3 regions of the Mesorhizobium sp. WSM1343 genome follow, and region 3 is predicted to be linked to each of the others. Evidence: predicted binding sites of a transcription regulator. Region 3 holds the regulator's gene; each other region holds the start of a gene.
What was found. Region 3 encodes LexA, which represses DNA repair genes until DNA is damaged. Its sites were predicted from a motif close to TGTTCNNNNTGTGTTCNG; they were not measured.

Region 1 (10,484 bases), 3.1 Mb from region 3:
ATTTCGGTGGCCGGCACATCGATGGGTTCGGGCGAGCGGAACAGCCGGATCGGTCGTTCCGGCGGAAATATGGTTTTTGGTGCCTGCAGCCTGTCCGGCTTCTTCGGCGGCGTGGTCCGGCACGGCGCGTCGGTGAAGGGGATGGTGGCGACGGCACGCTCCGGCAGATGGCTTTCGACCGCGACCGGCCGGAGAACCGCGCCATCGCCGAGCCGGGCGCGGATGCGGTCGGCGAACAGCGCGATATCGGCGCCGTCGTCGGTCACCTCGCCGGCAAGATCGGCCTGCTGCATGTCGAAGGTGGCTGATGCCAACACCGAGAGCCGCACCAGATCGAAACCATAGCCGGCATCGATATCCTGTTCGAGCGCGGCCAGCCTTTCATGGAACAGTTTCTGGATCAGCATGGGTTCGCGCATCGGCCGCGAGGTACCGAGCGCGATGCGGCTGACGGCGCCGTCGACGCGAAAGAGCAGCAGCGCCAGCGTCCGGGCGCCCTCGCCGCGGCGCTCGAGATCGGTCTTCAAGGTCGCCGCCAGCATGCCCACCAGCCGTTCGATGTCCTCGGTCAGGGTGACGGGTTCGGCGAGGTGGCGTTCGACCGAAAGCGGCGCGACGGGCAGGCGCGGCGACACCGCCTCGTCGAGCCGGCCAAGCGCCTGGTCGAGGCGCAGGAGCAGCAGGGCGCCGAAGCGGCGGGCGAGCGGCGCGCGCGGTGCCGCCATGACGGCGCCCGCCGTGCGCAGGCCCACACTTTCCAGGCTGGTGCGGGTCGAAGGTTCTATGCGCAGCGCGGCCAGCGGCAGGGGCGCCAGCAGCGCCTCCTCCTCGCCTGACACAACGATGCGGTCGCCGCAAAAGCGTGCCGCCGCCCAGGCAGCGCCCGGCGTCGCGGCAAGCCCGGCGCGGACATCGAAACCCTGATGGAAGAAGCGCGACAGGATGTCGTCCAGCATGGCGCGCTCGCCGCCGAACAGATGGGTGCAGCCGGTGACGTCGAGAAACAGGCCGTCTGCCCCGTCCAGCGCCACCAGCGGGGTGTAGCGGTCGCACCAGTCGGCGAGGCCTTCGAGCAGGCGGCGATCGGCTTCCGGATCGGCCTCGACGACGTCGATCGACGGATGCATGGCGCGCGCATCGGCGATGCCCATGTCGCGCTTCAGGTGCAGCGCCTCAGCCCGCTCGTCGAGGGCCGAGATGCGCTGTGCGTTGCGGTCGCGATGGCTGATCACGAGCGGCGGGTGAGATGGGTGATCCGACGGCCGGGAACGCCAGGACCGCCCCAGACGCTGGCGCAGGATTCTTTCCGCCGCCAGATAGGGAAACCACAGGGACAGGATTCTTTGCCCGGTCTCTTGCCTCGCCCGCTCTTTCGTCGAATGCGCGTTCATCGGGGTTCCACTCCAGTGTGAATTGTCCAGGCAGAGCCGTGCGGCTCTTGCCGATGGTGAGGGTGAAGGCCGGGCGGCCGATCGAGCCGGCCAGCGGCCCGGCGATGGTGTCGCGCGGCACCGCCGGCGCCGAGGCGACGATGAGGCGGACGGGTGCCGCCGTCGGTTCGGGCCCAGCCGCCTGCCGCAGCAGGAACACCGGCCGGCCGGCCGCTTGCGCCCTTGCATGCAGCCGGCGTGTCGCGGTCAGGTCAAGCCGCTGCGGATTGCCGCGGATTTCCAGGATGACGGCGGCGAGCGCCGTCATCCGGGCTGCCTCCTCGGCGACCCACAGCGCATCGACGAGCCTTGGCGCCTCGGAAAACAGCAATTGCTCCGGCTCGATGCCGAACGAGGCGGGAAGCCCCCTGGCATAGGGAAAGCCGGCCTCGCGAAAAATCTCCGATGTGCCGATCCACAGCACCGGCAGCCCCGGCGTTTGCTTGAGGATCAGGCTGGTGAGCGACAAAGCGAAGCCGGCGACGGCCCCGGCATCGCGGGTTTCAAGCCCATGGATTTCGCTCAGGGCGGCCTTCGGCAGCCCGCCGCTCAGGGCGGCATCGAGGCGCCCGACGCCGATAGGCAGGAACGCATCCGGCAACGCCGCGGCAATGCCACGCCGGACGATTGTGAGATCAGTGTTGACGTCAGCATCAAAGGGTGCGGCTGCCGGCGCAGCCAAGCGCTCGGGCAGCGTTCCCTCGATTTTCGCGATCTGGCGGCGCAGGGCAAAAACAGTCTCCCGCGCCACGGCGGTCATCGCCATGACGGTCAGCTTCCACTCACAATTGTTCCTGTTATGTTCCTATAGATTCCAGAGCGCATCCCAAGAGTCAAGCAGAGTCATGGGGAATTTATTCCTCTCTGCAGGGATGGCGCAGGCGCATCGGCCCGTTCATTTGCCGATTCCGGTGCGAAAGCCTATATGCCGGGATCAAAGGACAAAGCATGGCCCGCATCTACAAGACCCGCACCTGGCACGACGAACTCTCGCCCTCGATGGACGAAATGGAGTTCCTGGCGCTGGAGGCGTACGCCCATCTGCCGGAGGATTTTCGCAAGCTGACCGGCGAGATCGTCATCCAGATCGCCGAATTCCCGACCGACGAAATCATGGACGATCTGTCGCTGGAAACGCCATTCGACCTGCTCGGCCTGTTCGAGGGACGCGGCATCGCCGAGCGCTGGAACCCGCAGACCGGCGAAGGCCCGAACCGCATCACGCTCTACCGCCGCGCCATCCTCGATTACTGGTCCGAGAACGAAGAGACGCTGGGCGACATCGTCACCCACGTGCTGATCCACGAGATCGGCCACCATTTCGGCCTGTCGGACGAAGATATGGAGAAGATCGAAGAGGCGGCGGAGTAGGGTGCGCTGATATTCAGGTGATGCCGGCCTGCAAATGATGGCTTCCTGCGCTTCCCCGCTCTACCGCGTCGCGGTAGAACTGTGCTCACGTACCCAAAAGTACGCTCCGCTCCGGTTCTCGGAAACCACCATTTTCGACTCGGCCTGACCTGAATCTCAACACACCCTGCGTCGGAGCTTTTCAAATCTACCAGTCACTCAGCTTGGTATCGGGCCCGTATTCCTGACCGTCGATATCCTTAACCACGGCCTGGCCGCAACGCATCGCTTTGGCCTTCTTGTCGTAGGCATAGGTCGGCGAGCCGAACAGATGCCAGCCCTTGTTCAGCGCCGCTGTCACCTTGTGGCAGAAGCTGGCATCGTCCGGAGCGGACAGAAAGCGGTAGAGTTTCATTGTTCAATTCCTGTCGTGAGTAGCTGTAGCCCGCTCGCATCCATCGAGCATTTATGACCCGATGGCGGCTGCCTTCGCCAGCAGTTTTTCGGCCTGCGCCAGATGCAGCCGCTCGACCATCCTGCCGTTCAGCGCGATCACGCCCTTGCCGGCATTCTCGGCGAGCGCGAAGGCTTCCCTCACCGAGCGTGCCTCGGCCACCGCTTCCGTGGACGGCACGAAGGCGCGGTTGGCGGCTTCGATCTGGGCCGGGTGGATGAGGCTCTTGCCGTCGAACCCCATGGCCGCGGCTTCCGCGCATTCATGGGCGAAGGCGTCGAGGTCGCGAAAATCGTTGGAGACGCCGTCGAGCATGTCGATGCCGCCGGCGCGTGCGGCCAGCACCATCTGCATCAGCCATGGCACGAGGTAGCGCCTATCAGGCGTCGCCAGAATGCCGGTCTCCTTGACCAGATCATTCGTTCCGGCAACGAAACAATTGAGCCGCGAGGCCGGATCGCGGCCAAGTTCGGCGATGGCGCCGATGTTGAGCAGCGCCTTGGGCGTCTCGATCATCGCCCATAGTTTCACGCTGTCGGGGGTAAAATTGTCGTCAAGCACGTCGCCGGCCTCGAGCAGGTCGCGCGGCGTGTCGACCTTGGGCAGAAGGATGCCGTCGGGTTCGCAGCTTGCGGCCGCCAGCAGGTCGTCGGCGCCCCATTCGCCTGATATCGCATTGATGCGCACGATCATCTCGCAGCGTCTCTCGGAATGGCCGGCGAAAATGCCGGCCAGTTTTTCGCGGGCGGCGATCTTGTCGGCCGGAGCGACGGCGTCTTCCAGGTCGATGATGATGGCATCGCAGGCAAGCTGCGCGATCTTGGCCAAGGCCTTGTCGCTGGAGGCCGGGATGTAGAGCACGGAGCGGCGCGGACGGTAGGTTTCCATGGCTGATCTATGCCGCTTGTGGGCGGGTGAGGCAAGTCGGGGCATGAAGCTGCCAATCTCCCCCACGAGGGGGGAGATCGGCAGCGTTTACCCCTGCACGAAAACTGCACGGGCCTGCGGAAAACCTCCTCGGATCCGCCCTGCCGTTTCCCCGCCCGCTTGCGAGACAAGCGGCATGCACAAGCGAGCAAAGCCCCGTTGGTCCCTGCCTCACCGACTGCGTAGCGAGGGCTGGTGGCTGGCCGATCCGCCGCGCGCGTGTCCCGTCGCAACCCTCATTCCCTTTGTCCGCAGAAGCCCGCCAACGGTTCGGCTGGAAGCCATCAGGAAAGCCAGGTCATGACAGCGTTGTTCTCCGCCGCGCCGAGCTATTGCAGCCGTTTCGGTGTCGCCATCCTGCTGGCAGCGCTCGCGGATTTTCTGTTCTATGGCCAGCCCGCCGGGATCACGGTTTTCCTGTTCGCCCTGCTGATTGCCGCGGCGGTCGTCGCTGTGCACCCGGCCGCCTTCAACGACGGCCGGGTCTGGCTCAAGCCCATCGCCTTGCTTGTCGCGCTGCTGCCGCTGGCTGAAAACGTCAGCACCCTGTCGGTCTCGATCGCGCTGGCGGCGCTGACCGTCTTCGCGCTTTCGTTGAGCGGCCGGCTGCGGCACAGCATCGCCCGCATTGCCGGGCAGATCGTGCTGTTCGGGCTGGCGGCGCCGTTCCGCTTCGTCATTGATTGCATCCGCTGGCGCAGGACGGCGCGGCGGTTCGATGGGCGTCGCATCCGGCTGGCGGCGATCGCCGTCTGGGTGATGCCGCTGACGCTGGGCGCGGTCTTCCTGGCGCTGTTCGGTGCCGCCAATCCGGTCATCGATTACTGGCTGTCGCTGATCGATCTCGTGAGGCTGCTCGATCTTATCCAGCTGGCGCGGATTGCCTTCTGGCTGTTCGTGCTCGCCGCTGTCTGGGCTTTTCTGCGACCGCGCCTGCCGCGCCTGGTTCGCCGCATCCCGCGCGCGGCGCCGGCGGTCGGCGCTCAAGCCGGCAAAACCGCCACCACCATCGAAGACATCCTGTTCGGCAAGGCCGCCATCCTGCGCGCCCTGATTGTCTTCAACATCCTGTTTGCGCTGCAGACGGCGCTCGACGCCGCCTATCTGTGGGGCGGGGCAGCGCTTCCCGATGGGCTGAGCTACGCCTCCTACGCGCATCGTGGCGCCTATCCCTTGATCGTCACGGCACTGCTTGCCGCCGGCTTCGTGCTGGCAGCGCTGCGACCCGGCAGCGAGACCTCGGCCGATCCGCTGATCCGCCGGCTGGTCTATGCCTGGGTGGCGCAGAACATCATGCTGGTCATCTCGTCGATCCTGCGGCTCGACCTCTATATCGGCATCTATGCATTGACCTACTGGCGCGTCGCCGCCTTTGTCTGGATGGGGCTGGTGGCAGCAGGCCTTGCCCTGATCATTGCCCGCATCGCGCTTAGAAAATCCAACGAATGGCTGCTGTCCGCCAATCTTCTGACGTTATCCCTGACGCTTTATGCCGGCTGTTTCATCAATTTCGCAGCAACGATCGCCAATTACAATGTCGACCATTCCCTCGAAATGACCGGCCAGGGCATTCCCCTAGACGCCTGGTATCTTCACTCGCTCGGTCCGGCCGCGTTTCCCGCGCTTGATCGCTTCCTCGAGCACCAGGGCAAGACGGCGGCCGCCGGCACTGTCCGCGAACTGGCCGGCGTGCGCGGCAGCGACGAAATCTGGTATCGAACCATCCAGCAGAACTGGCGGGCCTGGAGCTTTCGCGACTGGCGGCTGCTTCGATATCTCGACACCAAGGAGCCGTTCGTGATTCCCTCCGCTATCGAACCTTCCATGCCGGGCCGCTGATCCATGCCGCATCACATCCTCGTCGCCGACGATGACCCGCACATTCGCGAGGTGATCTGCTTTGCCTTGGAGAAGGCCGGCATGAAAACGACAGGGGTGGCCGACGGTGCCGCCGCCTTGCAGGCAATCGGCCGCCGGGCACCGGACCTCGTCGTGCTCGATATAGGCATGCCGGAAATGGACGGGCTGGAGGTCTGCCGGCGGCTGCGGCACATATCCGATGTGCCGGTGCTGTTCCTCTCTGCGCGCGACGAGGAGATCGACCGCATTCTCGGGCTCGAAATGGGCGGCGACGACTATGTGACGAAACCATTCAGCCCGCGCGAGCTGGTTGCCCGCGTCAACGTCATCCTGCGGCGCGCCCGCCCGGCGGTGCCCGAACCGGCCGACGACAGGCGGTTTTCGCATGGCAAACTGGCTCTGGCGCCGGCCAGCCATACCGCCAGCTTCGACGGCAAGCCGTTATCGTTGACAGGAATAGAGTTCTCGATCCTGAAGGGGTTCCTGGCGCGGCCGGCGCATGTGCTCGACCGCGACGCGGTGACGGCCAGCGCCTATGCTGCAAACATCCACGTCGCCGGCCGCACCGTCGACAGCCACATCCGCAACATCCGCGCCAAACTGGCAGCCGTGGGTTGCCCTAATGTCATCGAGACGGTGCATGGCGTCGGCTTCCGGCTTGGCCGATGCGGCTGACGGCCTCCAGCAAATGGATCGGCCGCAAATGGCGGCCACGGCTTGCCACGGTCGTCGTCGCCATCCTGATCATGGTGATGGCCTTGCCACTGGTCGGCCTGTTCTTCTTCCGCCTCTACGAGAACCAGCTGATCCGCCAGACCGAGGCGGAGCTGATCGCGCAAGGCGCTGCCATCGCCGCCATCTATGCGCGGGATGTACGTGACGCCGGCATCCCACCGGAAAAGCTCGGTGCGCCGATGCCGGAGCCAAGTGGGGATTCAAGCCGCAGCGTCAATCCGGACCCGCTCTACAGGCCAATCGAACCGCAGCTCGATCTTGCCTCGGATTATGTCCTGCCGACCCGGCCGGCGGCGATGCCGGCGATCGTCGATCCCGCCTTCGCGGTGATCGGCGCGCGCCTGTCCGGCATCCTCGACGCCACCCAGAAAACCACGCTGGCCGGCTTCCGGCTGCTCGACCCCCGGGGCGTCGTCATTGCCGGGCGCGGCGAGGTCGGCCAGTCGCTCAGTGCGGTCGAAGAGGTGCGCACAGCACTTGCCGGCCACTATGCCAGCGCGCTCAGGCTGCGCATTCCCGACCAGCCGACGCCACCGCTCTATTCGGTCAGCCGCGGCACCAAGGTGCGTGTCTTCGTCGCCCTGCCGGTCGCTGTCGACGGCCAGGTCGCCGGCGTCGTCTATGTGTCGCGGACGCCCAACAACATCATCAAGCATCTCTATGGCGAACGTGGCAAGGTGACGTTGGCGGCGATCGCCATTCTCGGCGGCACGCTGCTCATCGGTCTCATCTTCCTGCGCACCGTCAGCCGGCCGATCTATGCGCTGATCGACCGCACCGAGCGCATCGCCGCCGGCGACCGCACGGCGATCCGGCCGCTCGACCACCACGGCACGCGAGAGATGGCGGAGCTGTCCGCCGCCTTCCTCGACATGGCCGAGAAGCTTCAGGCGCGGTCGGACTCGGTCCAGACTTTCGCCACACATGTCTCGCATGAGCTCAAATCGCCGCTGACGGCGATCCAGGGCGCGGCCGAATTGCTGCGCGATTCCGGTGGCGCGATGGACGATGCGGAGCGGCGGCGTTTCTCCAACAATATCGTCACCGATGCGGGGCGGCTCAATCTGCTGGTGCGGCGCCTGCTCGACCTGGCACGCGCCGAAAACCTGGCGCCGAGCGGCGAAAGCACATCGCTCGGTGCGGCACTGTCGCTGCTGCCCGTCGATAGCAGGCTCGCGGTTAGCATCGGGGCCGGCGGCGACATCGACTTGCGCATATCGGCCGAGAACGCGGCTATCGTGCTGGCCAATTTCATCGACAATTCGGCCAGGCATGGCGCGACGCAGGTTTCTGTCTCCGCTACGAGCGCCGGCGGCAAGGCGAGGATCCTGGTCAGCGACGACGGTGCCGGCATTTCGCCGAGCAACCGGGCGCGCATTTTCGAGCCGTTCTTCACCACGCGGCGCGAACAGGGCGGTACCGGCATGGGGCTCGGCATCGTGCTGGCCCTCCTGAAAGCGCATGATGGTATGATCGCGCTGGTTGACAGCGAGCGCGGCACGCGCTTCGAGGTCATTCTGCCGGTGGCGTGAAGGACACTATCGGCCGGATCGGAGAGAACATGCGCTACGACATCGTCATCATCGGCGGAGCCATCGTCGGCTCCTCGGTCGCCTATTACCTGCGTGAGCAAGGGTTTTCCGGCACGATCGCGCTGATCGAGCGTGATCCGCAATTCGCGCATGCGGCAACGACGCTGTCCATGGCCTCGATCCGCCAGCAATTCTCGATCCCGGAAAACATCCGCCTGTCGCAGTTCACGCTGAAGCTGTTCCGGCGGCTGAAGGAAGAGTTCGGGGATGACGCCGATATCGGCTTTCGCGAGGGCGGCTACCTCATCCTTGCCGGCGAGGACGGCTTGCCGATCCTGAGGAGCAATCACCAGGCGCAGATGGCCGAGGGCGCCGACATTGTGCTGGAGGACGCGGATCAGCTGGTGCGCCGGTTCCCGTGGCTGTCGCCCGAGGGCATTTCAGCCGGCGCCTATGGCCGCAGCGGCGAAGGCTGGTTCGACGCGCATGCGATGCTGACGCTGTTCCGCAAGGCGCTGCGGCAGAAGAAAGTCGATTTCATCGCCGCAGATGTCACCGGCATCGCGCGCGATGGCAACCGCGTCACGGGAGTGAGCCTCGGCAATGGCGAGACGCTGGAGGCTGGCATCGTCGTCAACGCCGCCGGCCCGAACGCCGGCAAGGTGGCTGCCATGGCCGGGCTCGAGCTGCCGGTCGAGCCGCGCAAGCGCAATGTCTTCGTCTTCGAGGCGCGCGAGAAATATGCCGACATGCCGCTGCTGGTCGATCCCTCCGGCATCTATGTCCGTCCGGAAGGCTCGGTCTACCTCACCGGCGGCGCCGAACCGGAGGAAGGCGACTGCGCACCCGATCCCGGCGACTTCGAGGTAAACTGGCCACTGTTCGAAGAGGTGATCTGGCCGGTGCTGGCGACCCGTATTCCCGCCTTCGAGGCGATCAAGCCGACCCGTGCCTGGGCCGGCCACTACGACTACAACACGCTCGACCAGAACGCGGTGATCGGTCCGCATCCCGACGTCGGCAATTTCCTGTTCGCCAACGGCTTTTCCGGCCATGGCCTGCAGCAGGCGCCAGCAGTGGGCAAAGCGCTGGCCGAACTGATCGTGCATGGCGGCTATCGCACGGTGGATTGCTCGGCGTTCGGGTATGAGCGGGTGGCGGAGGGAAGGGCGTTTCGGGAATTGAATGTGATTTGAGCGGGCGAAGGGAAGGTCCTTTTTGACGCTGGCGCGAAGGATCGCCACGGTTGCGGAAGAGTATTTCGAGCGAGCCTTAACCCTTGCGGTCGAACCAGAAGGCGTCGGCCATGCGCTTCATGCCGAGACGTTCGTAGAAGCCGACGGCATCGGGCATGGAGATCAGGCTGATGGCGACCGATGGTCCAAGCTGCCGGCGCGCCTCGTCCATCAGGCCCTTGCCGATGCCGAGCCCCTGTGCCGATCGGGAAACGGCGAGTTCGGAGATGTAGCAGACCCAGGAGAAGTCGGTGATCGCCCTGATGACGCCGATCAGCGGCTTGCCCTGAATATCAAGGCGCGCGGTCAGCACCAGATTGGCGCCCGACAGCATCGCCCGCAGCCGCGCTTCATCATCGATCGGCCGTGTTTCGCCGAGGCCGGATTCGACCAGCACGCGACGGAATTCGGCGATGTCGAGCGCGGATTCTCTGTTATAGAGGACGTGTGCGTTTTCTGCCATGGCCGCCAGATTGCACCATCGGGCTGGCTTGTGCCACCATGCACGAACAGTTGCCTTTTATTTGCCGCCGGCTTTGTGTAAACCGGGCCTCAGCAAATTCCCCCGCAACGAAAACACGGGCAAAAGCCATGGAAAAATTCACCAAGCTCACCGGCGTCGCCGCTCCGATGCCGATCGTCAATGTCGACACCGACATGATCATCCCCAAGGATTATCTCAAGACGATCAAGCGCACCGGGCTCGGCACCGGCCTGTTCGCCGAAATGCGCTACAAGGACGACGGTTCGGAAAACCCGGATTTCGTGCTCAACAAGCCGGCCTACCGCAAGGCGCAGATCTTGGTCGCCGGCGACAATTTCGGCTGCGGCTCCAGCCGAGAGCATGCGCCGTGGGCGCTGCTCGACTTCGGTATTCGCTGCGTCATCTCGACCTCGTTCGCCGACATTTTCTACAACAACTGCTTCAAGAACGGCATCCTGCCGATCACCGTCAGCCCCG
Region 2 (10,484 bases), 2.7 Mb from region 3:
CGCGACCTCTTTGGTGATCTTCGCAATGAATTCGCCGCCGAGGCAAAACAACGCGGACTTACGTGGCGCGTGGTAGACAGCAGTCTCTACGTCGACAGCGACCCGATGATGTTGAAGCGCATCCTCAACAACCTGGTCTCGAATGCCCTTCGCTACACCAAGCAAGGTGGTGTCCTGCTGGGCTGTCGCCGGCGCGGCGCATGTGTGGAGATACAGGTCCTCGACAGCGGCCCCGGCATCCCCGCCGATCAGCAGGGGATGGTCTTCGAGGAGTTCGTGCAGTTGCAGAACCCGGCGCGGGACCGCACGCAAGGCTTGGGACTCGGGCTCGCCATCGTTCGCCGCACCGCCGAGCTGTTGGGGCACCCCCTGAAATTGGCTTCGACGTCCGGGCGCGGTTCCCTGTTTTCCATCACCGTCGCGAAGGCCGGCGCGGTGCAAGCTCGCTTGGAGGTCGACACGACATCGCCGGCCAGCAGTGCCGCCGGCATCATGGTGGTCGAGGACGAGGGCGACGTTCTCGATGCCATGGTGCGCTTGCTCAGCCTGGAGGGACATCGTGTCTATCCCGGCCGCTCCGCCGCAGAGGCGCAGGAGGCCCATACGGCGGCGCTGGCTGCCGGCGATGCGCCGGTCGACCTGATCATCGCAGACTACCGTCTCGAGAATGACACCACCGGCACCGACGCGATCCGTGCGCTTCACGCCCATATCGGCCGGCTTGTCCCGACCATCATCATTACTGGCGATACGTCGCCGGCGCGCCTCAAGGAGATCAGCGCCAGCGGCAGCCGCATCCTGCACAAGCCGATCGCCGACGAGGAATTGCGCGAGACCATTGCCGCGGTCTGCTTTGGCGGCAAGGCGATAAGTGGCGACACACGTTAAAACGAAAACGCGCGCTCGACGGCTCGGCGCGCCGGCAAGCCGCGATGCAGCACGCTGGTGCGCAGGGCCTACCAACATCGAAGCTGCCGCCCGAAAGCAAAAGAGGCCCCGGTCAAACCGGAGCCTCCAATCGTTTCTGGCAGGATTTCTCGAAAGGTGAGAAAGATCAGGCAGCTTCTTCCTGCTCGGCCTCTTCATTGTCGGCCTTGGCGCCACGCTTAGGGCCCTTGTTGAGGTTGACCTCGATCAGGCGCACGGCTTCGGTTTCCGACATGCGGTTGACGGCCGCGATCTCGCGGGCCATGCGGTCGAGCGCCGCCTCGTAGAGCTGACGCTCGGAATAGGACTGCTCCGGCTGGTTGTCGGCGCGGTAGAGGTCACGCACGACTTCCGAGATCGAGATCAGGTCGCCCGAATTGATCTTCGCATCATATTCCTGGGCGCGGCGCGACCACATGGTGCGCTTGACGCGGGCGCGGCCCTGCACGACCTTCAGCGCGCGTTCGACATAATCCTCTTCCGACAGCTTGCGCATGCCGATGGAGGTCGCCTTGGCGACCGGCACCTTCAGGCGCATCTTGTCCTTCGAGAAGTCGATGACGAACAGTTCCAGCTTGTGTCCAGCAACTTCCTGCTCGTCGATCGAGACGATCTGGCCGACGCCATGCGCCGGGTAGACGATGTACTCGCCGGTCTTGAAACCGTGACGCGCAGCGGTGGACTTCTTCTGCGGGGTGATCGTTGCCATTGCGCACTGAACTCCTTGTTGTGGTACCGGCGTCCTGCCGGCCCGAACTCGCGCGATCGGAGAAACCGACCGTTAGCCGCACAACAGATGAACCCATCGGAAAAGCCGGACCGGCAAACCGCAACATCGCGACCGCCTGGCCCAGATCGCTCTGGTCCGAATGGGATTTTCACCTTTCAGTGATTTGGGGCGTCTGCGCCATAAATCGACGTTGTGTCACCGGCATGTTTCGCTGATGTAACACAAAAAGTCGGAAGAATCAAGGTTTTGCTGCATACGCGAAGGCCACAACCCGGCGCCGGCTGTCAAGCCGGTTAATGTGACGTGCCTCTTACCCTGCGTAATACCGGCCTTTGCGGCCGTATTGTCAATCGCCTTCGCCGGGCTCGGCGGAGAAGTATTTCTCGAACTTGCCGGCCTCGCCGTCGAAGGATTTCGCGTCTGCCGGCGGTTCCTTCTTGGCGGTGATGTTGGGCCATTTCTCGGCGTATTCAGTGTTGACCTGCAGCCATTTGTCGAGGCCGGGCTCGGTGTCGGGCTTGATCGCGTCGGCCGGGCATTCCGGCTCGCAAACACCGCAGTCGATGCACTCGTCGGGATGGATGACGAGCATGTTCTCGCCTTCGTAGAAACAATCGACCGGACAGACCTCGATGCAGTCCATGTATTTGCATTTGATGCAATTGTCGGTCACGACATAGGTCATCGGTCGGCTCCGGGACGTCCCATTTTGTTGGGCTTTTTCCGTCAGGTAACGCCTTTGGCCGCTGCTTGCAAGGGCAGCCATTCCTGTCGGCATCAGCGTTTCGAAATGGAATTCCAGGCAGCCGGCGCCCCAGAGGCCGGCGACCTCATGCAGGGCTTCCTGTTTGCCGGGTTCAGTTTTGCTTCAAACACGTGGTTATCCTGGCAAGCGCCGCCTGTTTTTGGACGCCAGGCATCAATCTTCGCCGAGCAATCGGTCGGTCTGGCGACGTTCCTTCTTGGTCGGGCGGCCGCTGCCGGCCTCGCGCAGCCCCGGAATTGCATCGGGAGGGGCTTCGCCCTTCGGTGCGGGCGGTGGCGACATATCCTCGTAGAGCGTACGGGCTTCCTCGGCCGGGCCGCGTCGCGCGCCCGCGCCGAGGACCTTCCAGATGAAGATGCGCCGCTCGAGCGTGATGGTCAGGACGTCGCCTGGCTTGACCTGATCGGAAGCCTGCGCTGCTTTGTCGCGATTGATGCGGACCCGGCCGGCGACGACCAACTTCGCCGCCAGCGAGCGCGATTTCACGACGCGGGAGAAGAACAGCCATTTGTCGATGCGCTGGCGGCCTTCGGCAACCATCGAAGCGAGCCGGGTTCTACTTCTTCAATTGGTCGCGCAGAGCGGCGAGCTTGGCGAAGGGCGAATCCGGATCGAAACGCACCGGGCGCTCCTCGCGCGGCTTTGGCTGGAAGGCGGGCTTGCCGCCTTGCGGACCACCCTTGCCATCCGGCCTGCCACCCTTCCAGTCGGGACGGCCTTCGCGGCGGTCGGGACGCTCGCCCTGCGGCCTGTCACGTCGCTGTTCGCCTTCGGCCTGCGGCTTGGGTTTGAACTTCGAGCGGTCGAAGCGCGGCTTGCCGGCTCCATCGCGCCGTCCTTCATGGGCCGGACGCTCTCCGGGTGCAGCGGCGTTCGGTGCGCCGGCGTCCGCAGGCGCATCGCTTCGGCCGCGCGCTTGTCCGTTGCGTGGGCGATTGTTCCTGCGGTTCTCGTCGCGGTTGCGCGGGCGCTGTTCGAAACGACCCTGACGCCACAACAGGATGGGTTTTGGCGCTTCGGCTTCCGGAGCGGGTTCCCCGGTGGCTGCTTCAGTCACCGTCACGGGTTCGTCCGGCGCGGCGTCCGTTGCCGGCGCGGCATTTGACACCAGCTCGGCCGGTGCAACTTCTTCTGCCGCTGCGGCTTCAGTCTCGGCAGCTTCAGCCTCTGCCTGCGGTTCAACCGGTTCCGGTTCAGCAGCAGCCTCGGCAACAGGCGCTTCGTCTTGCACGGTTTCGACCGGAGCGTCCGCCTGTTCTTCCACGGCAGGCGCAGCAGGTTCCGCCGCGGCGTCGGAGGTGATTTCGGTCGCCGTTTCCGAAACGGCCACTGCGTCCGATGCCGGCTCCGACCCTTCGACTGCTGCCTCTGCTGCGGCGTCCGCCGCCTTGGTCTGCTCGGCTCGTGCAGCCTCTTCCGCCGCAAGCTTCGCCATCGCTGCTTCGCGCGCGGCATTGTCCTGTGCTTCGAGCCGCGCCTTTACCTCGACGGCCGGCTTCGGCTCGGCACGGTAGCCGAGACCTTTGAGGATCTCTTCCATGTCGTCCGCGGTGGCGCCGAGGATCGACATCATCGGCGGCGTCACCATGAAGGACTGGCCGTCATAGGCGCCGTCCGGGCGCTGGCCGAGACCGGGCTTCCAGTTGGTCGCCGGGCGGATCAGATCCGCCAGCCGTTCCAGGATGTCGATGCGCACGGCGCGACGGCCGAGATTGCGGTAGCCGGCAAGCTTGTAGAAGGTCTTGTCGAAGGCCGGGTCGATGACCACCGAGGTGCGACCCGAGGCGAGCGCATGGACCACGTCGCCAAAACCTGGCTTGTCCTTGCCGTCGTTCTTCAGCGCCCACAGCAGCGTCACCAGCCCGGCAGGCGCCGGCTTGATCAGCGCCGGCACGAAGACATGGTAGGCGCCGAAGCGCACGCCAAGCCGGCGAAGGGCTGCGCGACCTTCCTGGTCGAGCGACTTCATCTCCTCGGCGATGTCGCGGCGGTTGATGAGGCCGAAATTCTCGACCAGCTGGAAGGCGATGCCACGGCCGATGCCGGAAATCTGGTCGGCGTTTTTCAAGTCGACCAGCGGCTTCAGCAGCGACTCGATCTGGAAATTGACGAAACGCTCGGCACGTGCGGCGACCTTGTCGCGCGCCGGGCCGGTCAGTTGTTCGTCGGCCAGCAGCACCAGCCGCGGCTTCAGCGCGTCTTCGCCTGATACAAGCGTGCCGATCGGCGCACCGATCCAGCGCAGCGTGCCATCTGACCCGAGCGCGATATCGCCATTGGCCGAGGCGCCGAAGCGTTCGGCGCGCGCCTCGAACTCGGCGGCCAGCGCCTTCTGGGCAGCGGTGCGCACCGCCTTGGCGTCTTCGCCGCCGGCGGTCTGGTCGGCGGTGAAGCGGAACCCTTGCAGCTCGCCGACATGGTGGCCTTCGACAAGGACGGTTCCGGTAGAACTAATTTCGGCTTCAGGCATGGTATTTTCTCTAAGGCGCCGCATGAGGACGGAAGTCCTGCGGTCTACGAAGCGTTTCGTCAACCGCTCATGCAGCGCATCCGACAATCTGTCTTCGATTTCGCGCGTCTTTTCCTGCCAGTGTGCCTGATCGGCCAGCCAGCCGGGCCGGTTCGACACGAATGTCCAGGTGCGGATCTGGGCAATGCGATGCGAGAGCGTATCAATGTCGCCCTCTGTTGTGTCGGCGCGGCGCACCTGCTCGGCCATGTAATTCTCGTCGACATGGCCGTGGCGTGCGAGGTCCGTGTAGATCGAGGCAATGAGGTCGGCATGCTGGGCCGGCGCGATCCTGCGGTAGTCGGGCAGCGCGCAGGCTTCCCACAGCAGCGCCACGCGCTTGGCATTGGTGGTGAGTGCGCGGATGTCCTCGTCGCGCGACAGATGCTCGAGCGCCTGTGCATCGACGGCAGGCAATGCCCGTGTCAGTCCCTCGACCGGGGCGTTGGTTTCGATCGAGCGCTTCAGCGCGTCGAGGCTGGCAAAGTCGAAATGTGCGGTGCGCCATTGCAGCACCTTCACCGGGTCGAAGTCGTGGCCTTCGATCTTCTTGATCAGATCCTCGTCCAGCGGGTCGACCTGGCCGGTGACACCGAACGTGCCGTCGCGCAGATGCCGGCCGGCGCGGCCGGCGATCTGGCCAAGCTCGGCCGCCGTCAGATTGCGGTACTGGAAGCCGTCGAACTTGCGATTCTGGGCGAAGGCGACGTGGTCGAGATCGAGGTTGAGACCCATGCCGATGGCATCGGTGGCGATGAGGTAGTCGACATCGCCGGACTGGAACAGCGCCACCTGGGCGTTGCGGGTGCGCGGCGAGAGCGCGCCGAGCACGACGGCGGCACCGCCCTGCTGGCGGCGGATCAACTCGGCGATGGCGTAGACCTCGTCGGCGGAAAAGGCGACGATCGCCGTGCGCCGCGGCAGGCGGGTCAGCTTCTTGGAGCCGGCATAGGCAAGATGCGACAGCCTCGGCCGCGTCACCACCGAGACACCCCTCAGCAGGCGCTGCAGGATACTTTGCATGGTGGCGGCGCCCAGCAGCAGCGTTTCCTGGCGGCCGCGCAGGTGCAGGATGCGATCGGTGAAGATGTGGCCGCGCTCGAGGTCGCCGGCGAGCTGCACCTCGTCGATGGCGACGAAGGCGGCGTCGGTCTCGCGCGGCATGGCCTCGACGGTGCAGACCGAATATTTGGCGCCCGGTGGCTGGATCTTTTCCTCGCCGGTAATCAGCGCAACCTTGTGGGCGCCGACCTTCTCGCAGACGCGGGCGTAGACCTCGCGCGCCAGAAGCCTGAGCGGCAGGCCGATGATTCCACTCTCATGCGCCACCATGCGCTCGATGGCGAGATGGGTCTTGCCGGTGTTGGTCGGCCCGAGAACGGCGGTCACGTCGCGGCCCGACAGGATCAGCGGCTCAGTGTGTTTGGGCTGGATGTTCATCAACCTAGAATAAGGCTTCCGGGACCTGGAGATAAGGCTTCTGGCCTCTGGTTGTCGGGAGCGTGCCTCAAATGGCGCGTATGACAGGCGACACATAGGGATTTCGGGCGCGAAGCGAAAGCGGAATGTTCCGTCGGCAGCCAGAAGGTGGTTCTGTCAAGCTCTCAATCAGATGCGGATTAACGGATAGAACGAGTCTGGAACGAATCGGCGACGAATCAGTGACTCCTGCAGATTCAGCTTTTGTTCACGGCTATATGTGGATTTCACGGCCGCGACACGCACCACATGCTGAATCGCTGAACTGGCCCGTTTCGTGCTAAGAGGGCATTGCCATTAACCTTTGTCGATAAACGATCACAGTGGCTTGGCATGCCTCGACCAAGGCTATGAAATTGTTGATCTTTCTTAATCCGCGTTAAGCAATTGGCAGGGGATTCAGGCTGTCGTCGTTAACGTTCAGCTCAAAGCCGGAACGAATCGGCGACGAATCAGCGATAGCGGAATTTTCCCGTTTTGTTCACCCCAATATCTTGTGTTGTGAACAGCTTATCCACCGAGAATCCACAGGCTTGGAAGCAGGTTTCGCACAGGCCGGCCGGGCCGCTGTTAACCTCTGCGTGCCGGATTGGGTCAGCAGCCGTGCTGTCACTTCGAAGGACCATGGCGCCAACGAAAACGGGCCGGCGCGCCGGCCCGTCGATCTCTGCGCCTACATCGCCGTCGTCAGGCGAAATACTGGCCGCCATTGGCCGTGATGGTCGAGCCGGTGATGAAGCCGGCATCTTCGGATGCGAGGAAGACGACGCAGCGCGCGATTTCCTCGGGCTCACCGAGGCGGCCGACAGGAATCTGGGGAATGATGCGCTCGTTGAGCACCTTCTCGTCGATCGCCTTGACCATCTCGGTGGCGATATAGCCGGGACAGATGACGTTGACCGTGATGCCGGCGCGCGCCCCCTCTTGGGCGAGAGCCTTGCTGAAACCGATATCGCCGGCCTTGGCGGCGGAATAGTTGACCTGGCCGGCCTGGCCCTTCTGGCCGTTGATCGAGGAGATGGTGATGATGCGGCCGAACTTGCGGTCGCGCATCCCGCTCCACAGCGGATGCGTCATGTTGAAGACGCCGGACAGGTTGGTGTCGATGACCTCTTTCCACTGCTCGCGCGTGATCTTGTGGAACATGGCGTCGCGGGTGATGCCGGCATTGTTGACCAGCACCGAGACCGGGCCGAGATCGGCCTCGACCTGCTTGATGCCGGCGGCGCAGGCATCATAGTCGGCGACCGACCATTTGTAGACCGGAATGCCGGTCTCAGCCTTGAATTTCGCCGCTGCGGCGTCATTGCCGGCATAGTTCGCCGCAACCGAATAGCCGACGGTCTTCAATGCGATCGAGATCGCCGCGCCGATGCCGCGCGATCCGCCTGTGACGATTGCTACCTTGGTCATGCATTTCCCCTTTTTTGATATCGCCCTGTTGTCGGGCTTGGCAGGCACTGGATACAGAACGGGCGGCTAAAGCGCGTCGCGCTGAAGTAGATTCAGGCGATGCGCTTCAGATGTTTGGTTTTATGCATGTCGGTGTTCCCAAAACCGCTGCGCACTTTTGGGCGACATGCATGCACCGCCCGTTTAGTGACTTTCTTCAGAGTGCTTCGACACACATGGCGACGCCCATGCCGCCGCCGATGCACAGGGTAGCGAGACCCTTCTTGGCGCCGCGCCGGCGCATTTCGAAGACCAGCGTGTTGAAGACGCGAGCGCCGGACGCACCGATCGGATGGCCGATGGCGATGGCGCCGCCATTGACGTTGACGATCGAGGGATCCCAGCCCATGTCCTTGTTGACGGCGCAGGCCTGCGCCGCAAAGGCTTCGTTGGCCTCGACCAGGTCGAGATCGCCGACCGACCAGCCGGCCTTTTCCAAGGCCTTGCGCGAGGCGGGAATGGGTCCGGTGCCCATGATCTGCGGATCGACGCCGGCGGTTGCCCAGGACACGATGCGCGCCAGCGGGGTGATGCCGCGCCTCACCGCTTCCGCTTCGCTCATCAGCAGCGCGCCGGCGGCGCCGTCATTGATGCCGGAGGCATTGGCGGCGGTTACCGTGCCGTCCTTGTCGAAAGCCGGTTTCAGCTTGGTCATGGCGTCGATCGTGGCGCCGTGGCGGATGTATTCGTCCTGGTCGACGATGGTGTCGCCCTTCTTGCCCTTGATGGTGACGGCGACGATCTCGTCCTTGAACTTGCCGGCCTTCTGCGCGGCCTCGGCCTTGTTTTGCGAGGCGAGCGCGAACTGGTCCTGGTCTTCGCGGGTGATCTGGAACTGACGCGCGACGTTTTCGGCTGTGTTGCCCATGTGGTAACCGTTGAAGGCGTCCCACAGCCCGTCCTTGATCATGGTGTCGATCAGCTTGAAGTCGCCCATCTTGACGCCGGCGCGCAGGTGCTGGGCATGCGTCGAAAGCGACATCGATTCCTGGCCTCCGGCGACGATCACCTTGGCATCGCCGATGGCGATCTGCTGCATGCCGAGCGCGATGGCGCGCAGGCCCGAGCCGCAAACCTGATTGAGGCCCCAGGCGGTGGTTTCCTTGGGCAGGCCGGCATTGATCGACGCCTGGCGGGCCGGGTTCTGGCCTTGCGCGGCGGTCAGCACCTGGCCGAGGATGACCTCGTCGACCTCGCCTGGTTCGACGCCGGCACGCGACAGCAATTCCGTGATGACGACGGCGCCGAGCTCATGCGCCGGGGTGGCGGCGAAAGCGCCGTTGAAGGAGCCGACCGGCGTGCGCGCCGCACTGGCAATGACGATGGAAGCGGACATTTTCTTCTCCAGACTTCAACGGTGTTGCTCTGTCGTTGGGGACTTTTCTTGCCCTTTCCCAACCCCAAGTCAAACCGGAAATGGGCATGGCGCCCATGCGCCGCAAGCAGGCCATGCCTTGCCATGGCGGCCATTCGTCCATTGCTGCGCAGCATATTTTGCCTGCCATGCAGCATTTAGTGATCCCGCACTGCACAAACTGCTTGGAATTGTGAGGCTTTTGCGCATATCCTCAAAAAAGGCACAATCGTTATCGGCGGCTTACTCAGAGGCGCGCCGGTGTCCCCGGGAGGATGTAGATGGCCGCTAAAGACGATCCGATCATCATCAAGAAATACGCCAATCGCCGCCTCTACAACACCGGCACCAGCACCTATGTGACGCTCGAGGACCTCGCCGAGATGGTCAAGAAGGGCGAGGAGTTCACCGTCCAGGACGCCAAGACCGGCGACGACATCACGCATCCGGTGTTGACCCAGATCATCTTCGAACTGGAGAACAAGGACGGGCAGAACATGCTGCCGATCCCGTTCCTGCGCCAGCTCATCGCTTATTACGGTGACCAGATGCAGATGATCGTCCCGAGCTTCCTCGAACAGTCGATGCTTGCCTTTTCCAAGGAGCAGGAGCGTTTTCGCGAGCAGATGAAGGGGGCGCTCGGCAAGTCGCCGCTCGACATGATGAAGATCACCACGCCGATCAAGGCGCTGGAGGAACAGACACGCCGCAACATGGAAATGTTCCAGAATGCGATGCGGCTGTTCACGCCGTTCCCGCCTGCGGGCTCCACGCCAGCCGCTGCGACGTCGCCCGAGCCGGCCAGGAAGGAAACGCCTGACAAGCCCGACGATCTTCAGGAACTTAAGGACCAGATCGCGGCCATGCAGCGCAAGCTCGACACGATGTCCTGAGCGCCTGGCGTTCTTGCGACCTTACACCAGCACGCCCTCATAGCGGCCGCGCGGCCGGATGACACTTCCGCTTGTTATCTGTTCGACCGTGTGCGCGGCCCAGCCGACGCTGCGTGCGAGCGCGAACAGGCGGAACGGTGCATCGCGCGGCAAGCCTAGGCTGCGCGTCAGCGCGGCCAGCCCAAAGTCGATGTTGGGAAGCGCGCCGGTCGCCGCAAAGGCAGCGTCGCGCAGCGACGATAGTGTGCCGTCAACCTCGATCACCGACAGCAGCGCCGCCCCGCGGGGGTCGCCGTCAGGATAGAGCTGATGACCGAACCCCGGCAGCGGCCGGTCATGGCTGAGCCAGCGCCGGATCGTCGCATCGGCGCCAT
Region 3 (10,484 bases):
CTAATCGATTTGATCTGAGATGCGCGCCAGGCTTTCCTCGCGGCCGAGCACGGCGAGCACATCGAACACGCCCGGCGAGGTGCTTTTGCCGGTCAAAGCGGCGCGCAAAGGCTGGGCCACCGCGCCGAGCTTGTGGCTGCCGGCCGCCGCCACCTCGCGGATCGCCGCCTCCGCCGAGACGGCTGTCCAGTCACCCGCAAGCCCGTTCAAAGCTTCGTGAGCACTGCGCAGGATCTTGCGGGCATCGTCGGTGAGCAGAAGGGCCGCCTTGTCGTCGATCGGCAGCGGTCGCGTGGCAAACAGGAAGGCCGCGCCGTCGACGAGCTCCACCAGCGTCTTGGCGCGCTCCTTCAGGCCCGGAAGCGCTGCCAGCAACTGCGCCTTGGTGCTGTCGTTCAGGCGTGCGGCGATCGCCGGGCCACCTTCGAGGTAGGGCAGGGTGGCGATGAAGATGTCGAACAGTTCGGCATCGCTCATGCGACGCATATGTGCGCCGTTGATTGCCTCCAGCTTGGCGAAGTCGAAGCGCGCCGCGCCCTTGTTGACATCGCCGATGTCGAACCAGGAAATCATGTCCTTGATCGACATGATCTCGTGGTCGCCATGGCTCCAGCCGAGACGCGCCAGGTAGTTGAGCAGCGCCTCCGGCAGGTAGCCCATGGCGCGATAAGCCTCGACGCCAAGCGCGCCGTGCCGCTTCGATAGCTTGGCGCCATCGGCGCCGTGGATCAGCGGGATATGCGACATGGACGGCACGTTCCAGCCCATGGCGTTGTAGATCACGGTCTGGCGAGCGGCGTTGGTCAGATGATCATCGCCGCGAATGATATGGGTGACGCCCATATCATGATCATCGACGACGACGGCATGCATGTAAGTGGGATTGCCGTCAGAACGCAGGATGATGAAGTCGTCGAGATCCTTGTTGGGAAAGCGCACGTCGCCCTGGACCCGGTCATGGACGACGGTCTCGCCTTCGGTCGGCGCCTTGATGCGGATGGCGCCCTTGGCGCCTGCGGGTGCCTCTGAGGGGTCGCGGTCGCGCCAGCGGCCATCGTAGCGGGGTGGCAGCCCCTTGGCTCTGGCGGCCTCGCGCATGGCCTCCAGTTCGGCTGGCGTGGCGTAGCAATAATAGGCCTTGCCCATGCGCACGAGCTCCTCGGCCACCTCGCGGTGGCGGGGCGCACGCTCGAACTGCGACACCGGCTCGCCGTCCCAGCTCAGGCCAAGCCAGGAAAGCCCGTCGAGGATGGCAGCCGTCGCGGCTTCATTGGAGCGTTCGCGATCGGTGTCCTCGATGCGCAGCAGCATCGTGCCGCCGGTATGCTTTGCATACAGCCAGTTGAACAGCGCCGTGCGCGCGCCGCCTATGTGCAAATAGCCGGTGGGCGAGGGGGCAAAACGGGTGACGACCTTGTCGGACATGGAACTCTCGGAAACCATCTGAAGCGGGGTGCGGTCGCGCGGACTTTCGCGCTTTGCGCGTTCATGTAGCATAGGGTGTCGAGGGCGCAAGGGGCAGACCCGATGGCTGGACGAGGCTGGGGCTCGGATCAGGGCGAGGACGCTGCCATTGGCGTCAGCGAACGGTCCCTGTTTGCGCCTCTGCCAGCCTCATTGCCGCCGCCGTCGCCCCTCGTGCCGGATTCCGGCAAGCTGCCCTTGCAAACGGGTATCGCCGCCTCTGTTCCTGTTGCCGAAACCGGCAGGATCGTGCGCGTGCGCCGGCAGATCGGCCTGATATCACTGCCTCGCCTGGGCCACAGCGTGAACACGGCGGCGAGCCTGGAACTCGACCGGGGCGTGGCCTTCCTGCTGGTACCGGTCTGCCTTGCGATCGGAGCGATCGGCTATTTTTCGCTGGCTGCGGAGCCTGACTTTGTGAGACCTGTCGCGGTTGTCATCCTGACGGGGATCTGTGCGCTGATCTCGCGCTCATGGCCAAAGACCCATCTGTGTTTCATGGCGGCACTTTTGTGCACCCTAGGACTGCTTGCTGCCAAGGTCGAGACGTGGCGTGCGGGCACACAAATGTTGGGCTCGGAAATCTCGACGCAGGTGACCGGCCGCGTCGTCTCGCTCGACCGGATGGAAACTGGCCGTATCCGGCTGACCATCGACGTAACATCGACCGCAAGACCGAAACTGCGCTATGCGCCGGAACGGGTGCGGCTTTCGGCACGCAAGATCCCGGCTGACGTGACCGCAGGCTCTCTCATCACCGGATATGCCAAGCTTTTGCCGCCGACCGGGCCGGTGCGACCGGACAGCTATGATTTCTCCTTCGACAGCTATTTTGCCGGCATTGGCGGCAGCGGGTTCTTTCTCGGCAATCCCAAGCTTGTCGTCACCGATGATGGCGACATGCCGCTGTCGGCCCGAATTTCCTCCAGCGTGGAAAATGCCCGTGAAGGCATCGCCGACCATATCAGGGCGAGCGTCGGCGGCGCCGAAGGCGAGATCGCCGCGGCGCTGATCGTCGGCGTGCGCGCCGGCATTCCCGATGACATCAATGAGGCGATGCGACGTACCGGCATCTACCACATCATCTCCATTTCGGGACTGCACATGGCTCTGGTCGCCGGCACCATCATGGGGTTGCTGCGCGGCGCCTTCGCCTTGTTTCCCGATTTTTCCGCGCGTCGCCCGGTCAAGAAGTATGCCGCTGCCGCCGCACTGTTCTCGATCGCAGCCTACCTCGTCATCTCAGGTATCGTCGTCGCCGCCGAGCGCAGCTTCATCATGCTGGCAGTGATGCTGATTGCAGTTCTGTTCGATCGAGCAGCACTCACCATGCGCAATCTGGCGATCTCGGCGATCGCCGTCATCGTGGTGTCGCCGCATGAGGTGGTCGGCCCGAGTTTTCAGATGTCGTTCGCCGCGACCGCGGCTCTGGTCGGCGCTTATGCCGGCTGGGCGGATCACCGCGCGGGAAAAGCAAGACCGCCGCCGCCGAAGCGATCCTTGCCCGGGTTCCTGACACGAAAATTCCTGCTGGCGGCAATTGGTCTGGCCATGACCTCGATCATCGCCGGCAGCGCCACGACGCTGTTTGCCATCTGGCATTTTCAGCGTGTGTCGCCGCTCAGCCTGTTCGCCAATCTCGCGGTTATGCCGATCGTCACCGTCGTCATGTTCCTGGCCGTCGCCAGCGCGCTGCTGATGCCTTTCGGATTGGATTGGCCAGCTCTCTACCTGATGGGCAAGGGCCTGACGATGATGATCGCCATATCGGGCTGGATCTCCGAGCGTTCGCCTGTCGATGGGGTCGGGTTGATTTCGCAGCAGTCGGTCCTGCTGGTGGCCATTGCCCTGGTCATCGCGACGATGGCGACGACATGGCTGCGGCTCGCGGCTCTGCCATTCGCGTTGGCAGGCTTGCTGACCGTCTCGGATACGCGCACGCCCGATGTGCTGATCTCGGAAGACGCCCGGCTGGTGGCGTTGCCGATCGGTGGCGGTGAGCTTGCCGTCAGCCGGCAACGGCCGAACGAATTCACCGTCGACAACTGGAAACGCGCGCTGACATCGGAAACCATCGTCGTTCCGGAAGTGTTCGACAACAGCGATGGGCAATTCGACGTCGCGGATGCCGTTGAGCTACCGCCGGGATCGCCGTTCTATTGCTCCTCAGGCGTTTGCGTGGCCAGGCACATGTCCGGTGCGATCATTGCCTATGTCGAGGACCGCAAGGACACCTGGAAAGCCTGCGGCTTCGCCGAGCTGATCGTCGTCAACGACGCCACCGCCTATGACGCCTGTCATAACCCGCTGGTTCTCGTTATCACCAAGCGGCAACTGGCTCGCAAAGGCAGTGCCGCGGTCTTCTTCGATCGCCAATCGGCGACCACGCCGGCGACAATCAGCTTCGCCGTGGACAGCCCATATCGGCCCTGGCACACGCAACGCAAATACTCTCGCGAGGCGAGGGGGCTGGCACCCTTCAAGAAACCCGAGAAGCCAGTGGTCAACCCACAGCCGTCTCAGTAGCGACGGATCAGGCCGACGAGCTTGCCTTGCACCTTGACCCTGTCCGGCCCGAAAATCCGTGTCTCGTAGGCTGGATTGGCGGCTTCGAGGGCAATCGAGGCGCCCTTGCGGCGGAACCGCTTCAGCGTCGCTTCCTCGTCATCGACCAGCGCCACGATGATCTCGCCGGGGCTGGCCGTATCGGCGTTACGGATGATGACGGTGTCGCCGTCGAAGATGCCGGCCTCGATCATCGAATCGCCCTTGACCTCCAGCGCATAGTGCGCGCCGCCCATGATCATGTCCGGCGGCACCGAAATCGAATGCGTCTGATGCTGGATGGCATCGATCGGCACGCCGGCGGCGATGCGACCCATGACCGGGATCGAAACGGCAGAGACCGCATCGTCGTCATTGCCGGGCGAAGGCATCCGCGAAGGCGCCGGCTTGATCTGCCGGCCAAGAGCACCACCCTGACCAAGACTGCCCTGGATGACGCTTGGCGAAAACTTCTTTGCCGCATTGAGGCCTGGCGCGATCGAGTCCGGCAGCCGCAGCACTTCCAGCGCGCGGGCCCGATTGGGCAGCCGGCGGATAAAGCCGCGCTCCTCAAGGGCCGTGATCAGCCGATGAATCCCGGATTTGGAGGCAAGGTCGAGCGCCTCCTTCATTTCGTCGAAGGATGGCGGAATGCCGCTCTCCTTCAGGCGTTCATGGATGAACATCAGCAGTTCATGTTGCTTGCGTGTCAGCATGGCGGCCCCCAGGTTCCCTGAAACCAGAATCGAAAAACAAACCCAGAACAAACACTATCTGTTCCAGTTGTGTTCTGCAACCGTTTAAAGTTTAGTGAATTTGTTAAGGCTGCTGAAATTATTTGGCGCTTGCCAGCGGGTTACGATCGACGGGCGCCACCTTCGGCAATGCGCCTGCTCACATTGAAATTGTTATGGTTAATGACTTGTGGCTTATCCTCTACCAAAGCTTGGCATTATCTGTCGATCGACCTCGACAAGGGGCGATTGCAACCTTCGGGACGTTCGTTGGCCGTGAACGAAACGGAGCCAAAACGCCAACGTCAGTTGGGCATTTTGGCTGGAAATTCAGCTCTCCGTCATTTGCCAGGCAGTGAGGGCAGCGGATCGCCGGGATCGGTGCGTCAGGTAACGGCTTCCTTGACGGCGAAACGCTGGTCCTTCCATGCACCCGTGCGCAGAATGTCTTCCAGAACCTCAACCGCCAGCCACACATCCTTGTAGCTGACATAGAGCGGCGTGAAGCCGAAACGGATGGTCGACGGTGCGCGGAAGTCACCGATCACCCCGCGCTCGATCAGCGCCCGCATGATTTGATAGCCGTGGTCGTGAAGGAACGACACCTGGCTGCCGCGCCTGGTCGCGTCGCGGGTGGTCTCCAGCGTGAGACCGTAGGCGCCGCACTTGGCTTCGACGAGCTGGATGAACAGTTCTGTCTGCGCGACGCTCTTCTTTCGCAATGCCGCCATGTCGACGTCGCTCCAGATGGCAAGCGCGCCTTTGAGCGCCCGCATCGACAGGACCGGTTGCGTACCGCACAGAAAACGGCGGATGCCGGTGCCGGCAACATAACCCCGTTCGAAGGCAAAGGGCCGCGCATGGCCCCACCAGCCGCTGAGCGGCTGGCTGATATCGCCGTGGTGGCGCTGTGCGGCATAGATGAAGGCCGGCGCGCCCGGACCGCCGTTGAGGTACTTGTACGTGCAGCCGACAGCGAAATCGGCATTTGCCTGATCGAGCTCGACGGGCAGGGCGCCGGCGGTGTGGCAGAGATCCCAGACGATCAGCGCTCCGGCCGCATGAGCCCTGCGCGTCAGCGCCGTCATGTCGCGCAGTTCACCCGATTTGTAATTGACGTGGTTGACCAGCACCACCGCGACGTTTTCGTCGATCAGCTCTTCGATGGTCGGCGCGTCGACACCCGCGAGGCGCAGCAGGACGCCATCCCGGGTCGAGGCCACGCCTTCGGCGATGTACAGGTCGGTGGGGAAACTGTCACCTTCGGCGACGATGGCTGACCGGCCGGGCCGCATCTCCATCGCTGCGTGCAGCACCTTGTAGATGTTGGTCGATGTCGTGTCGCAGACAACGGTCTGGCCGGCCGCGGCTCCTATCAGGCGTCCGAGTTGGTCGCCGAGTTCGATCGGCATCTCGAACCATCCGGCCGTGTTCCAGGCTCGGATAAGATCTTGGGCCCATTCCTGTGTCGCCGCCTGCTGCAGCTCGCCGAAAACGGCATGAGATGCTGCCCCCAGTGAATTGCCGTCGAGATAGATCACCCCCTCCGGCAGAATGAAACGGTCGCGCATGGCCCGCAGCGGATCCGTGGCATCCATCGCTTCGACTGCGGCGAGATCAGGAATTCCACTCATGGTCAGTCCCCGGTTGTTCGCGAAGGCTTTCCGCCACAGAGCGTCCCTTCGGTGAGCCTGTTCTCATTTCGATGATGTCAGAGCCGAGTGCGGACCGTCCACAGCTCCGGAAACAGCACGACCTCGAGCATTTTCTTCAGATACGAAGCACCCGACGTGCCGCCGGTGCCGCGCTTCAGACCGATGATGCGCTCCACCGTGGTCACGTGGTTGAAGCGCCAGCGGCGGAAATAATCCTCGAAGTCGACCAGCTTCTCGGCCAGTTCGTAGAACATCCAGTAGCGCTGCGGATCGCGGTAGATAGTCTGCCAGGCGACCAGGACCTCTTCATTCTCGGTTCGCGTCTCACGCCAGTCCGTGCGCCTGGCATCGGCACCGATGTCGAATCCGTTGCGCGCCAAAAGCAGCAGCGCCTCGTCGTAGAGCGATGGCTCGGCCAGGATGGCTTCCAGCTTTCCGCTAAGGTCAGGCCGATGCTTGTGAGGGCCGAGCATGGCCAGGTTGCGGTTGCCGGCCATGAACTCGATGGCGCGATACTGCCAGGACTGAAAACCCGAGGACTGGCCGAGCGCGTCGCGAAACTCGGTATATTCGCTGGGCGTCATCGTCCGCAGCACATCCCAGGCATTGTTCAGCTGCTCGAAGATGCGCGCGACTCGCGACAGCATCTTGAAGCTCGGCTCGAGCCGGTCGGCGCGGATCGAGCGGATCGCGGCGCCAATCTCGTGCAAAGCGAGCTTCATCCACAGTTCCGAGGTCTGGTGCTGGATGATGAACAGCATCTCGTCATGCGCCGACGAGAGCGGCGTCTGCGCCTCCAGCACTTTCTCCAGGTGCAGATAGTCGCTGTACGACATGCGCTCGTTGAACGACATCTGTGCGCCTTCGGACGCCGGATCGTAGGGCTCGCTCAATTGACTTTCTCCGTGCGCAGCCGGAAGCGCTGGATCTTGCCGGTCTGGGTCTTGGGCAAAGCAGCAATGAATTTCACCGATCGCGGGTATTTGTAGGGCGCGATCGTCGCCTTGACATGGTCCTGCAGGCGCTTGGTGGTCAATGCGTCAGGCGCCACGCCCTGCACCAGCACGACATGCGCCTCGACGATCTGGCCGCGCTCGGCGTCCTCGGCGCCGATCACCGCGCATTCGGCGACGTCGGGATGTGACAGAAGTGCGGCCTCGACCTCGGGGCCGGCAATGTTGTAGCCGGCGCTGACGATCATATCGTCGGAGCGCGCGGCGAAATGGAAGAAGCCGTCCTCGTCCTGCGTGAAGGTGTCGCCGGTGATGTTCCAGCCGTCGCGCACGTAGTCCTTCTGCCTGATATCGGCCATGTAGCGGCAGCCGGTCGGGCCGCGCACCGCCAGCCTGCCGGTCGCGCCGCGCGGTACTTCGCGCATCTCGTCGTCGACGATGCGCGCCTCGTAGCCGCCGACCGGCTTGCCGGTCGACGCGGGCTTCATGTCGCCAAAGCGGTTGGAGATGAAGATGTGCAGCATTTCGGTGGCGCCGATGCCGTCGAGGATCGGCTTGCCGGTCTTTTGCGTCCACTCTTCGAAAACCGGAGCGGGCAAGGTTTCGCCGGCTGAAACGGCAACCCGCAGCGAAGACAAATCGGCACCTTCATCCATGGCCTTCAGCATGGCGCGGTAGCCAGTCGGTGCGGTGAAGGAGATCGTGGCTTTGTAGGTCTCGATGATGTGGATCATGTTGGGTGGCGTCGCCTGCTCCAGCAGCGTCGCCGCCGCACCGAAGCGCAGGGGAAAGATAGCGAGCCCGCCAAGGCCGAAGGTGAAGGCCAGCGGCGGCGAGCCGACGAAGATGTCGTCCGGCGTCACCTCCAGGATTTCGCGGGCATAGGCGTCGGCGATGATCAGGAGGTCGCGGTGGAAATGCATCGTCGCCTTCGGCACGCCTGTCGTGCCCGAGGTGAAGCCGAGCAGCGCGACATCGTCGCAGCCGGTGTTGACGGCGGTGAATGTCACCGGCTTGTCGAGAGCGGCACGATCGAGCTCGGCATCATGGTTGGCGGTGCCGTCGAAGCCTATGACCTGTTTGAGGAAGGTGCTGTCCTTGGCGCAGGCGGTCATCTCGTCCATCAGCCTGGTGTCGCAGAGCGCGACGGTGATTTCCGCCTTGTCGACGATCTTGGCCAGTTCGCCGGCGCGCAGCATAGGCATGGTGTTGACGACCACGGCGCCGACCTTGGTGGCAGCCAGCCAGCAGGCGACCATGGCGGGGTTGTTGGCCGAGCGGATCAGCACCCGGTTGCCGGGCTCGACGCCATAATTCTCGACCAGCGCGTGGGCGAGCCTGTTCGTCCAGTCGGACAGTTCCTTGTAGGTGCGGCGGCGGCCATTGCCGATCAGGGCTGTGCGGTCGCCGAGGCCCTTCTCGACCAGCCGGTCGGTCAGTTCGACACCGGCGTTGAGGCGTTCGGGATAGTCGAAGCCGTCGAGCAGTATATCGGGCCATTGCTCCGGCGGCGGCAGGTGATCGCGCGTGAACGTGTCGATATGCGCTGAAGGCCCAAGCATGTCGCCGCTCTCCCGTCTGCTGCCTGGCCAGTGCGCAATGCGCCTTGGCTGGATGTGGTGGATCCTAAGGTCCTGCTCTGAGGAGGCTTCGTGCTGCCCATCACGCCTGCTCGGAGATGCGCGTCCGAAAGGGTGAACATCTGCACGTGAGGGCAGCACAGCAGACCTCCCATTGTCGGCTGTTCGTACGGGCAGGATCGCACCAGTCGAAATTTGTTTCAAGCCTAAAATGTTTTGCCCTGGAGCATTGACGCATGGCGTGGCGCTGGCCATTGCTAGCGCAACAGCGATGCCGTTTTGGGGGAGGGCGCAGATGTTCGAACGTCACATCGTCGATTGGGATGATGCCTATGCCAACGGCGCGAACATCGCCGGCAGCGACCGTTGGCCAGCCGCCTGGGCGGAGCCAGCGGCAGCATTCCGCGATGCGCTCTCGGCAGAGAGCCGGGCACGGCTCGACATCGCCTATGGCGACGGGTCGCGCAATCGGCTCGATCTTTTCCTTCCCAAGGCCGCGCCCAAAGGACTGGTGGTGATTATCCATGGCGGTTACTGGCTGGAGACCGACAAGAGCTTGTGGTCGCATCTCGCCAAGGGCGCGGTCGGCAGCGGCTTCGCCGTTGCGATGCCCTCCTACACGCTGTGCCCGGACATACGCATCGCAGGCATCGTCCGGGAAGTCGGGGCGGCGATTGGCAAGGCAGCGGCAATGGTTGACGGACCGCTGATGCTGACCGGACATTCGGCCGGCGGCCATCTCGCCACCCGGATGGTGACGATAACCACGCCTCTGGCGCCGGATGTGGCGCGGCGCATACGCCATGTCGTTTCGATTTCAGGTCTACACGATTTGCGTCCGCTCATGCGCACCGGCATGAACAAGGACCTGGCAATCGACGAAGAGGAGGCGCTGGCTGAAAGCCCAGCCCTGCTGCGCCCGATGGATGGCGCCCGCGTCACCTGCTGGGCCGGCGGCGGTGAGCGCGCCGAGTTCCTGCGCCAGAATACGTTGCTTGCCAGCATCTGGACCGGCCTTGGCGCCACCACCAGCACCGTGGTCGAGCCCGACCGGCATCACTACGACATTGTCGACGGCCTTACCGATCCGGCGCATCCGCTGACACAGAGCTTGATCTCGAGCTAGAGCCGAGATCACTTTCTCGTCTGTTATGAACGGCTTGCCTGGAATTCCTCAGCGCAGCATCAAAACGCTGCAAGCCTCGCCCGCGGCTGCTGCAGGGGCAAACGGTGCCCGCACGATCAGCCCGTTGGCGTCGGCCAGCATTCTCAGCATCGAGGAATCCTGAATGCCGAACGGCGTCGCCACCAGCGCGCCGTCATCTTCCCTGACCACGGCTCGGACATAGTCCTGGCGCAAATCATTGGCCGGCATTGCGGCACCCAGTCGCGCTGGGCGAATGTCCTGGCGATGGTTGCGGCCGCCGAGCCGCGCCAGCAGCGGCTTCAGGAACAGTTGCGAGCAGACCAGGCTTGCCACCGGGTTGCCGGGCAGGCCGATGCACCTGATATCGCCGAGGCGGCCGAACATCAGCGGCTTGCCGGGGCGCATGG

Region 1: a site for LexA is predicted at 2,220-2,237, ahead of AC0NIL_RS04675 (ImuA family protein). Genes of this name have one in related genera too.
Region 2: a site for LexA is predicted at 6,560-6,577, ahead of AC0NIL_RS06735 (helicase-related protein). Genes of this name have one in related genera too.

Annotation. Positions count from the first base shown of each region.
Region 1 is NZ_CM148370.1:984,661-995,144, forward strand. Features, by position in the region: gene AC0NIL_RS04670 (DUF6504 family protein) at 1-1,232, opposite strand, end outside; gene AC0NIL_RS04675 (ImuA family protein) at 1,174-2,196, opposite strand; gene AC0NIL_RS04680 (metallopeptidase family protein) at 2,379-2,801, shown strand; gene AC0NIL_RS04685 (DUF1737 domain-containing protein) at 2,989-3,195, opposite strand; gene AC0NIL_RS04690 (HpcH/HpaI aldolase/citrate lyase family protein) at 3,247-4,122, opposite strand; gene AC0NIL_RS04695 (DUF4153 domain-containing protein) at 4,462-6,000, shown strand; gene AC0NIL_RS04700 (response regulator transcription factor) at 6,004-6,696, shown strand; gene AC0NIL_RS04705 (ATP-binding protein) at 6,687-8,288, shown strand; gene AC0NIL_RS04710 (NAD(P)/FAD-dependent oxidoreductase) at 8,318-9,484, shown strand; gene AC0NIL_RS04715 (GNAT family N-acetyltransferase) at 9,561-9,986, opposite strand; gene leuD (3-isopropylmalate dehydratase small subunit) at 10,115-10,484, shown strand, end outside.
Region 2 is NZ_CM148370.1:1,394,914-1,405,397, forward strand. Features, by position in the region: gene AC0NIL_RS06715 (hybrid sensor histidine kinase/response regulator) at 1-888, shown strand, start outside; gene AC0NIL_RS06720 (CarD family transcriptional regulator) at 1,055-1,636, opposite strand; gene fdxA (ferredoxin FdxA) at 2,004-2,342, opposite strand; gene AC0NIL_RS06730 (RNA-binding S4 domain-containing protein) at 2,577-2,963, opposite strand; gene AC0NIL_RS06735 (helicase-related protein) at 2,980-6,372, opposite strand; gene phbB (acetoacetyl-CoA reductase) at 7,099-7,824, opposite strand; gene AC0NIL_RS06745 (acetyl-CoA C-acetyltransferase) at 8,021-9,199, opposite strand; gene AC0NIL_RS06750 (hypothetical protein) at 9,286-9,414, shown strand; gene phaR (polyhydroxyalkanoate synthesis repressor PhaR) at 9,499-10,110, shown strand; gene AC0NIL_RS06760 (citrate synthase) at 10,132-10,484, opposite strand, start outside.
Region 3 is NZ_CM148370.1:4,100,084-4,110,567, reverse strand. Features, by position in the region: gene gltX (glutamate--tRNA ligase) at 1-1,425, opposite strand; gene AC0NIL_RS20055 (ComEC/Rec2 family competence protein) at 1,528-3,990, shown strand; gene lexA (transcriptional repressor LexA) at 3,984-4,724, opposite strand; gene kynU (kynureninase) at 5,129-6,376, opposite strand; gene kynA (tryptophan 2,3-dioxygenase) at 6,454-7,290, opposite strand; gene AC0NIL_RS20035 (AMP-binding protein) at 7,287-8,912, opposite strand; gene AC0NIL_RS20030 (alpha/beta hydrolase) at 9,226-10,056, shown strand; gene AC0NIL_RS20025 (molybdopterin molybdotransferase MoeA) at 10,105-10,484, opposite strand, start outside.